3 regions of the Mycobacterium shinjukuense genome follow, and region 1 is predicted to be linked to each of the others. Evidence: predicted binding sites of a transcription regulator. Region 1 holds the regulator's gene; each other region holds the start of a gene.

Region 1 (3,273 bases):
ACCACCGTCCCGCCGGGATTGGCCGACCAGTTGACGGACTTGCAGGTGGCCATCGATCCCACCGCCGCCATCAACATGGCCTGGCGCGCTGCGGGCGGGGCCGCCGGCCCGTTGGGCGCCAAGAAGGGGGACCCGTACCCGATCGGGGGTGACGGCATCGCCCAGGACTTCGTTGGTGGCAAGGTGTTTTTCAGCCCGGCCACCGGTGCCAACGCCGTCGAGGGTGACATCCTGCAGAAGTATGAGTCGCTGGGTGGGCCGGTTGGCAGCGACCTGGGATTCCCGATCGCCAACGAGTCTGACGGCGGCATCACCCCGGCCAGCCGGATTGCCGCGTTCTCCGCGGCCGACAAGCCGGTGATCTTCTGGACGCCCGACCATGGCGCGTTTGTGGTGCGCGGCGCGATCAAGGCCGCGTGGGACAAGCTCAAAGGTCCCGTCGGTAAGCTCGGTGCGCCGGTCGGGGACCAAACCGTGGACGGCGACGTGGTCTCGCAGAAGTTCACCGGCGGCACAATCTCGTGGAACCGCGCGAAGAACACGTTCACCACCGAACCGGCGAACCTGGCGCCCCTGCTGTCGGGGCTGCAGGTGCCCGGGCAGAACCAGCCCAGCACCACGGCGGCGGCCCCGCCCGCCACGAAGTTCACCTGGCATTGGTGGTGGCTGGCGGCGGCCGGTGCGGCGGTGCTGCTGGTCGTGCTGGCCGTGCTGGCCGTGGTTGGGTTGCGGAGGCGTCGCGCCGCCCAGCCGGCCGCCGCCCACGAGCCCACCCATGATGACCTGGGCGGCTATGAGGAGGGCGCCGAGGGGCACTGGCCGCCCCACGACGACGTCGATTTCGGCGCGGAAAACTTTCCCCCCAGCCAGTCGCGTCCGGTTGAGCGGGCGGCGCCGGATGTCGGTGCCGCTGCGCGGGTCAGCTGGCCGCGAGGTGCCGGGACCGCCATCGGTGTGGCCGAAGAGGTCTCCGGTGGTGGCGCCAGCGACCTACTGTCCGGGTTCGACCAGGGCTTCGGGTTGGAGGCGGAAGACTCCGATGCGGTGGACACCACGCCCATCGGGTGGCGCGCCGATATTTCCGAGGCCGTGGCCGCGGAACCCTTTGTTCCCGAATCGGTGGCACCCGAAGAATTCGCGCCGGAAGCCTTCGCGCCCGAAGCCGTCGGACCAGAGGCCGTTCCGGAATCAGCGGGCCTGGAGACCGCGTTTCCGGACACCTTCTACCCCGGTGGCGTCCCGTCGGAAGCCGCTGGTGGGGACGTCGTCATTGCGGATGCGGCCGTTCCGGAGGTGCGGACTACTGGGCGCCACGCCGCCGCCGAGCCGGCGACGTACGGCGAAGCGGCGGCCGCAGTGCCCGGCCATGAGGCGGTCCCGGAAGCCGCTCCACCTCCCGCGGCCGCACCGGGGCGGCGCCCGGCCGCGCGCCCGACGATCCACCTGCCGCTGGCCGACGACCCGTACCGGGCGCCGGCCGGATATCCGATCAAGGCCAGTGCCCGGTACGGCTTGTACTACACGCCCGGCAGTGCGCTCTACCACGACACGCTCGCCGAAATTTGGTTCGCCAGCGAAGAAGCCGCGCAAGCCAACGGTTTCGTCAAAGCGGACTAGCCGCGACCCCAGGGCGCGTCACACCTTGCGGATCACCGTGACGACCTTGCCCAGCACCGTCGCCTCATTGCCGGGGATCGGATCGAAGGCCGGGTTGTGCGGCATCAGCCACACCTGACCGCCCGCCCGTTTGAACGTCTTGACGGTGGCCTCGCCGTCGATCAGGGCTGCCACGATGTCGCCGTTGTCGGCGACGTTCTGCTGTCGCACGACCACCCAGTCGCCGTCGCAGATCGCGGCCTCGACCATCGAGTCGCCGACCACCTTGAGCAGGAACAGCGTCCCCTCGCCGACCAGCTCACGCGGCAGCGGGAACACGTCTTCGACGGCCTCCTCGGCAAGGATCGGGCCGCCGGCGGCGATGCGCCCGAGGACGGGAACATAGGTGGGTTCCGGCAACGCATCCGAGCCGGCCACGTCGGTGAGCACGGCGGCCGCGGCCGCCGTGCCGCCCTCGGCGCCGCGCACGTCGACGGCCCGGGGCCGGTTGGGGTCCCGACGCAGGTAGCCCTTGCGCTCCAGGGTGCGCAGCTGGTGAGCCACCGAGGACGTCGATGTCAACCCGACAGCGTCGCCGATCTCCCGGATGCTCGGCGGGTAGCCGCGGGTGGTGACCGAGGTGCGGATGACGTTCAGGATGGTGCGCTGCCGCTCGGTCAGTGAGGAATCCGCGCGGCCGGCCGGTTGCGCGCCAGCGGCCGCCGCGTCAGGGGCCGCCCCGTGAGGGGCTGAGGTGTCCTTGCCGTCGCTCATGGCATTGACTGTAGCCCCATCGCGGCCAAGAATCAAACATGTGTTCGACGGCGTGTCGCGCCGGCGGGGCGTGTCGGTGGCGCGGTTTAGCGTGGTGACCGTGCGACACACGTCGATCAAATGTTCGGCTATCGAACGCATGGTCGACTATGGTCGAACACACGAGCGATCGACCGAAGGGACCGTCATGACACTCATCCACGCAGCGCCGTCGCGCGCCGGGCGCGCGTCACACCCCAACCGCGCGCCGCGCGCTGGCCGATTCGGCCAGCCCGGCTCGCGAAGGCCGCATCCGTCTCGGCCGGGCGGCGGCCCGCTGTGCCACCGCGGCACCGGTGTGCCGATGTCGGCCGGTTGTCATCGCCGGCATCCCGTCAGCGCGCTGACCACCCTTGGACTGGCCCTGCTCGCCGCGCTGATCACCCTCTGGCTCGGGTTGGTGTCGCACCTCGGCGCGGTGATCGACGGCGGTTCCTCCGATTCGTTCACCGGGCTACCCGACAGGCTTGCCGTGGTGCGGGTGGACGCGGGGGAGTCCCTGCAAGACGTGGCGGCCCGGGTGGCGCCCGAGGCCCCGGTCGGTCGGGTGGCCGAGCGCATCCGCGAGCTCAACGCGCTGGATTCCACGACGCTGGTCGCGGGTCAGACGCTGATCGCCCCGGTCGGCTGAAGGTGGGGCGGTGTCCGGCGAAAACCGCGCTACCGCACCGTTCCTCGGTGATCATGGCGTCGAGCGCGGATGGATCGCGACAGCGTTGGCCCTGCGGCGCCGCGTCCAGGTACCCTCGGAGGCGTCTGCGATACCGGGATGTCGACATGGCAAAGGAGCGGCGATGCACTGTCCGTTCTGCCGGCATCCCGATTCCCGGGTGGTCGACTCGCGGGAAACGGATGAGGGCCAGG
Region 2 (3,273 bases), 590 kb from region 1:
ATGACCCGCGTGCGAGCGCCCATGCCGAGGCCTTAGACCTGGGGACGGCGCCAGCTAAAAGGGCGGTGGCTCCTCGGGGTCGCCGACGGGTGTTGCACAGGCCGGTGCTTCCACAAGGTGACTAGCCATGCGCTCGTCACGGTTGCGGTGGCGTTCGGTGGTGATGTAGTGGGCGCGGTTTTGCGCCCGGGTGCCGGCCCGTCGCGGCATCATCGCGGTGGGCTCCGCGCAGCGGTCGGCCCGGGCCTGCTCGGGTGCGGGCGGGTCACCGGTGGGGGTACACAGGCTCGGGAACAACAGCGCGCTGCCCGGGGTGGTGACATAGGTCTGGTCACCCGGCAGCGTCCAGATGATGGTGCCGTCGGGCAGTTGTTTGTCCTGCCAGCCCCAAAAAGTCTTCATCAAATGATGAAATCTGCACAGACACTTGACATTTGACGCATGGGTGGCCCCGCCATCGGCGAACGCGATGGTGTGATCCAGGTCGCAGTGGGTGGCCGGCCGATCACAACCCGGCGCCCGACAGGTCAGATCCCGGGCCCGCACGAACGCCGCCAGCTTGGCCGAGGGCCGATAACCCGACTCCGGCCCGGCCGGGACCAGGATCGGCTGCAGCCGGGCGGTTGCGGCCAACTCGGCCACCAACTCGGCCGGGATCAACCCGTCGCCGCCCAGCAGCGCTGCCGGTGTCTGGCCGCGGCCCTCCAGGCTGGCCTGCTCGGCCACCACATGAACCACCACCGCCGACACCGGGCGCCCCTCGGCGGCACAGTCGGTGCTACCGCAGCGGCAGGCCAGCCGATCCGCCCCGGCGGCCAACGCCCCCAGCGCGTCGGCGCGGCGCTGATCTGTGCTGCGCGGATCACCGGCACACACCGTGGCCACCAAGGCGTTCAGCCGCGCATCCAGTGCCTGGCCATCGGTGGCATACAGCCGAGCGTGCACGTCGGCCATCCCGTCCGCGGAATTCCAGATCGACACCTCCCGATCGCGGATCTGCTCACGCGCGCGGCGCACCGCATCCGGGTCGGCCACCGCCACCACCCGATCGATGGCCGCGGCCAGCTTGCCCTGGGTCATCGACGGCCAGCGGCCCACCCGCAGCGCCAACTCGGCATCCACCCGCGCCAGTATCTCGGGGTCGGTGATCAAATCGGTGCGATACACCAACGTCTGAAACATCCGGTAATCGATCTCCCCGGCGACAAACACCTGCCCGACTTTGGGCAGCCGCTCCCGCATCGCCCGCGCATAGTGCAGGTAGCTGCCGGCCAGGGCCAAACTCGTCCGAAACGCCGCGGCCACCTCGGCGGCCACCGCCGCCCAGGTATCCACCGCCCAATCCGCGCACTCCCCGCGCTCGACCCGGCGCAGCTCGAACAACTCCCCGATCAACGCCAACCGCGCCGCCGCCGCCTGCGCCTCGGCACACCCGGCGGCGCGCATCCGCTCGATCAACCCCCGCGACGTCGGGGTATCGGAAGGCTCGAAGTAGTCATGCAACCGTTTATCGAACACGTGTGCGAGTCTACCGGAACCCCCCGACAAGTGCACGGCTGGCGAGATCGGTTGGGTTCGATGGCACGGCTCCTCAGCGGCCCGTCCCGGCCCGCATCGTCGCCAGACCGGTAGCGTCGGCCCCGTGGCGCACCTGCTCAGAGCCGAGGCCGTACAACTGGCATATCCCGCTCAGGTGGTATTCGAGTCGGTCACACTCGGGGTGAACGACGGCGCGCGCATCGGCATCGTGGGACGAAACGGCGACGGCAAATCCAGCCTGCTAAACCTGCTCACCGGCCAACTGCAACCAGACTACGGTACCGAGTCACCCGCCGCGGCGGCTTGCGGGTCGGTGCGCTAATTAGAGCTCTCGGAGGCACTCGAGTGAATGGGTATCGGACGGTGCCGTATTGGCCCGGCGAAGCGCTGCTGGCGCTGTATCGACGCCGCGGCCCGGTGATCAACTCCGGAATCGGCATGCACGGCTACACCTATCTGCTGGGCGCCGAGGCGAATAAGTTCGTGTTCGCCAATGCCGATGCGTTCAGCTGGCGGCAGACCTTCGAAAGCCTGATTCCGGTCGACGGGCCGACCGCGCTGATCGTCAGCGACGGGGAAGATCACCGACGCCGCCGCAGCGTCGTAGCCCCCGGGCTGCGGCACCGGCAGATCCAGGACTACGTGCAGACTATGGTGTCCGCCGTCGACTCCGTCATCGACGGCTGGCATCCCGGACAGCGGCTGGACCTCTACCAAGAGTTCCGTTCCGCGGTGCGGCGCAGCACCGCCGAGAGCCTGTTTGGCCAGCGGCTGGCCATCCACTCCGACTTCCTCGGTGCACAACTGCAGCCCCTGCTGGACCTGACCCACCGGCCGCCGCAGATCATGCGGCTACAGCAACGGCTCAACTCGCCCGGCTGGCGGCGGGCGATGGCCGCGCGCAAACGCATCGATGACCTCATCGACGCCCAAGTCGCCGATGCGCGCACTCAACCGAGACCCGACGACCACCTGCTGACCACGTTGATCACCGGCCGCTCCGAAGAGGGCCCAGCGTTGAGCGACAACGAGATCCGCGATTCCATCGTCTCGCTGATCGCCGCCGGGTACGAGACCACCAGCGGCGCGCTGGCCTGGGCGGTCTACACGCTGCTGACTCTGCCGGGTGCCTGGGAGAGCGCCGCCGACGAGGTGGATCGCGTGCTGGCCGGCCGACCACCCACCCCGGGGAACCTGGGCGAACTCACCTACCTCAACGGCGTTGTCCACGAGACGCTTCGGCTGTACTCGCCCGGAGTCGTCTCGGCCCGCCGGGTGATGCGGGACCTCGCCTTCGACGGGCACCGCATCCGGGCGGGCAGGTTGCTGATCTTCAGCGCCTACGTCACCCACCGGCTGCCCGAATTATGGCCCGCCCCAACCGAATTTCGGCCGCAACGGTGGGACCCCGCGGCACCGGACTACCGCAAGCCCGCGCCGCACGAGTTCATCCCGTTCAGCGGCGGGTTACATCGGTGCATCGGGGCGGTCATGGCGACCACCGAGATGACGGTGATGCTCGCCCGCCTGGTCGCCAGGACCACCCTTCGGTTGCCGGCTCAGCGGGTCCGCGCGGGCCACCTTGCCGCCCTATGCCCGCGGCCTGGCCTGATCGTCGACATCGCCGGCTCAGTGCCAGCGCAATAGCACGAGTTCCGCGCAGAATCCGGGACCCATCGCCAGCATCAGCCCGGGGCTGCCGCTGGGCGGCGGTTTGGCGATGGTGTCGCGCAG
Region 3 (3,273 bases), 420 kb from region 1:
GGTGGGCCTCGGTGCTCAGTCGGCCGGATCGGGCAATACCCGCAGATGTCCGCGCCGGCGGCCGGAGCGATGCTCAGCCGGGCCGAACGCGCCACCGTTGGGTGCCGTGGCGTGGGTGCCGGTGTGGTGACCGAAAGGGTCGCCGAACCCGGTATGCGCAGCACCCGACACGCCCACCAACGCCCCCGCGTGGGATCCCCCGATCGGGCCGCCCTCGCGCACCGCGTCGGCCAACGCCACCAGGTCGTCCTCATCGGGATGGGTGGGCAGCGGCCCGGCGTGGCGCACGAGATCCCACCCGCGCGGTGCGGTGATGCGGCCGGCATGGCCGACGCAGAGATCCCAGGAATGCGGCTCCGGCGCGGTGGCAAGCGGGCCGACCACCGCCGTCGAGTCCGAGTAGACGAACGTCAACGTTGCCACTGCATAGTGCGGACACCCGGGCCGGCAGCAGCGACGGGGTACGTTCACGACCGAAAGGCTATCGTGCGCAAACGCCGTCGAAGCGCTGGACACGCGCATCGGTTCTGGCCGGGATGTGCAACCGTTACCATCGGCGCGTGGGCGATTACCGCGGCTGGGCGCGGCGCGATCGGTCAAGGGGCAGATCGGCGTCGCGGCGCGCCACCCGTCGCGGCCGTGACATGCGCGGTCCGCTGCTACCGCCGACGGTGCCGGGGTGGCGCAGCCGGGCCGAACGGTTCGACATGGCGGTGCTGGAGGCCTACGAACCCATCGAGGAGCGGTGGAAGGACCGGTTGTCGGAGCTGGATGTCGCGGTCGACGAGATCCCCCGCATCGCCGCCAAGGATCCCGACAGCGTGCAGTGGCCACCCGAGGTTATCGCCGACGGGCCGATCGCGCTGGCGCGCTTGATCCCGGCCGGGGTCGACGTCCGCGGCAATGCCACGCGGGCGCGAATTGTCTTGTTTCGCAAGCCAATCGAGCGACGGGCGAAAGACACTATCGAGCTTGGCGAGCTGCTGCACGAGATCCTGGTGGCCCAGGTGGCCACCTACCTGGACGTCGACCCCGAGGTGATCGACCCGACGATCGACGACTAATCCCTGTCCTATGACCGGGTGACCCGGTCAGTCCCGTTAGATGACGCCACGTTTGAGGCGGCGACGTTCCCGCTCGGACAGCCCTCCCCAGATGCCGAACCGCTCGTCATGAGCCAGGGCGTACTCCAAGCACTCGTGGCGCACCTCGCAACCCATGCAAATCTTCTTGGCCTCCCGAGTGGACCCGCCCTTCTCCGGGAAGAACGCTTCCGGATCCGTTTGCGCGCACAGGGCGCGGTCCTGCCATTGGTCACTGGGCACCGGCTCCGGTTCGGGTTCGAATGCGTTGGGCGCCTCGGGGACCAAGCTCAGATGGGGCCGGCCGGCCGAGATGGGCGACACTCGCGCCGCGCCGGCGACGGTGTGCGGTATGCCCCCCACTACACCCCGAAGGTGCTCATAGGACATGCCTGCGCCTCCTCACTCGATTGGTAGTGAATGGTTTCCCACTGTTTTGATGTACAGTCAACCCAATTCGAACAAGTGATCGAATCTCGGTCTGCGACACCGAAACCGGCCGGCCAACCGGGAAATGACACTGATGTGATTAGACACGGGTTGGGGACCGCGGTCAAGCATTGCGACCCATTTCCATACCATCTCGTGATAGAAATTCCGCGTTTCTGTTGCGGTTCGGCCCCGGCGTGTCCGAGCGCAACTCGTCACAGCCATCGTTTGCAAACGCCACGGCCCGCGATCCGTCACCGCCCGGACGGTACTGTCCTGCGATGTGAAGGTCGCCGTGCTGGTCGGTGGAGTCGGCGGGGCCCGCTTCCTGCTCGGGGTCCAGCGGCTGCTGGGACTGGGCCAGTTTGCCACCCGCCACCCCGGGCCGGATCACCAGCTCACCGCCGTCGTCAACATCGGCGACGACGCCTGGATCCACGGGCTGCGCGTCTGCCCGGATCTGGACACCTGCATGTACACCCTGGGCGGCGGCGTCGACCCGCAGCGCGGCTGGGGCCACCGCGACGAAACCTGGCACGCCATGGGGGAACTCGCGCGCTACGGCGTGCAGCCCGATTGGTTCGAACTCGGCGACCGCGATCTGGCCACCCATCTGGTGCGCACCCAGATGCTGCGGGCCGGCTATCCGCTGTCGCAGGTCACCGCCGCGCTGTGTGACCGCTGGCAACCGGGCGCGCGGTTGCTGCCGGCCAGCGACGACCGGTGCGAAACCCACGTGGTGGTCACCGTCGACGAGACCCGCAAGGCGATCCATTTCCAGGAGTGGTGGGTGCGCCATCGCGCCCAGCTGCCGACGCACGGCTTCGCCTACGTTGGAGCCGAAAAGGCCAGCGCCACAACCGACGCCGTGAGAGCCATCGGCGACGCCGACGTCATCATGCTGGCGCCGTCCAACCCGGTGGTCAGCATCGGCGCCATCCTGGCCATCCCCGGGATCCGCGCGGCGTTGCGGTCGGCCGGCGCGCCGGTCGTCGGCTATTCACCGATCATCGGCGGAAAGCCGTTGCGCGGCATGGCTGATACCTGTCTCTCGGCGATCGGGGTGGCCGCCACCGCGGAGGCGGTGGGCCGGCACTACGGGGCGCGCGCCGCCACCGGCATACTGGACTGCTGGTTGGTGCACGACGGCGACAAGGCTGATGTGAAAGCCGAAATTGACGGAGTGACGGTGCGATCGATACCACTGCTGATGCGCGACCCCACGGCCACGGCCGAGATGGTTCGCGCCGGGCTGGATGTTGCGGGCGTGGCGGTGTGACCGGCCCCGACCACGGCTCCGCCGCCACGATCGAGATCCTGCCGGTCACCGGGCTTCCCGAATTCCGCCCGGGCGACGATCTGGCCGCCGCGGTCGCTTCGGCCGCGCCCTGGCTGCGCGACGGCGACGTCGTGGTGGTCACCAGCAAGGTGGTGTCCAAATGCGAGGGCCGGCTGGTGCCCGCACCCGAAGACACCGAGCGCAGAGACCGATTGCGCCGCAAGCTGGTCGCCGACGAGTCGGTGCGCGTGCTGGCGCGCAAGGGCCAGACGTTGATCACCGAGAACCGGCTCGGACTGGTCCAGGCCGCCGCCGGGGTGGACGGCTCCAACGTCGGGCGCGCCGAACTGGCGCTGCTGCCCGTCGATCCCGATGCCAGTGCGGCGGCCCTGCGCGCCGGGCTGCGCCAGCGGCTCGGCGTCACCGTCGCCGTGGTCATCACCGACACCATGGGCCGCGCCTGGCGCACCGGCCAGACCGACG

The links. The regulator LexA, encoded in region 1, represses DNA repair genes until DNA is damaged. The targets are predictions, from matches to a motif close to CGAACANNTGTTCG.
Region 2: the regulator LexA is predicted to act here: its motif matches at 1,512-1,525, upstream of G6N20_RS07600 (HNH endonuclease signature motif containing protein).
Region 3: the regulator LexA is predicted to act here: its motif matches at 1,541-1,554, upstream of cofD (2-phospho-L-lactate transferase).

The regions. Positions count from the first base shown of each region.
Region 1 covers NZ_AP022575.1:2,288,517-2,291,789, reverse strand. The annotation lists gene G6N20_RS10200 (sunset domain-containing protein) at 1-1,617, shown strand, start outside; gene lexA (transcriptional repressor LexA) at 1,636-2,370, opposite strand; gene G6N20_RS10190 (LysM peptidoglycan-binding domain-containing protein) at 2,558-3,040, shown strand; gene nrdR (transcriptional regulator NrdR) at 3,204-3,273, shown strand, end outside.
Region 2 covers NZ_AP022575.1:1,700,018-1,703,290, forward strand. The annotation lists gene G6N20_RS21095 (class I SAM-dependent methyltransferase) at 1-4, shown strand, start outside; gene G6N20_RS07600 (HNH endonuclease signature motif containing protein) at 55-1,446, opposite strand; partial or broken gene G6N20_RS07605 (ATP-binding cassette domain-containing protein) at 1,643-1,860, shown strand; gene G6N20_RS07610 (cytochrome P450) at 1,903-3,186, shown strand; gene G6N20_RS07615 (type III polyketide synthase) at 3,169-3,273, opposite strand, start outside.
Region 3 covers NZ_AP022575.1:2,713,230-2,716,502, forward strand. The annotation lists gene G6N20_RS12275 (DUF3499 domain-containing protein) at 16-471, opposite strand; gene G6N20_RS12280 (metallopeptidase family protein) at 645-1,064, shown strand; gene G6N20_RS12285 (WhiB family transcriptional regulator) at 1,101-1,472, opposite strand; gene cofD (2-phospho-L-lactate transferase) at 1,795-2,790, shown strand; gene G6N20_RS12295 (coenzyme F420-0:L-glutamate ligase) at 2,787-3,273, shown strand, end outside.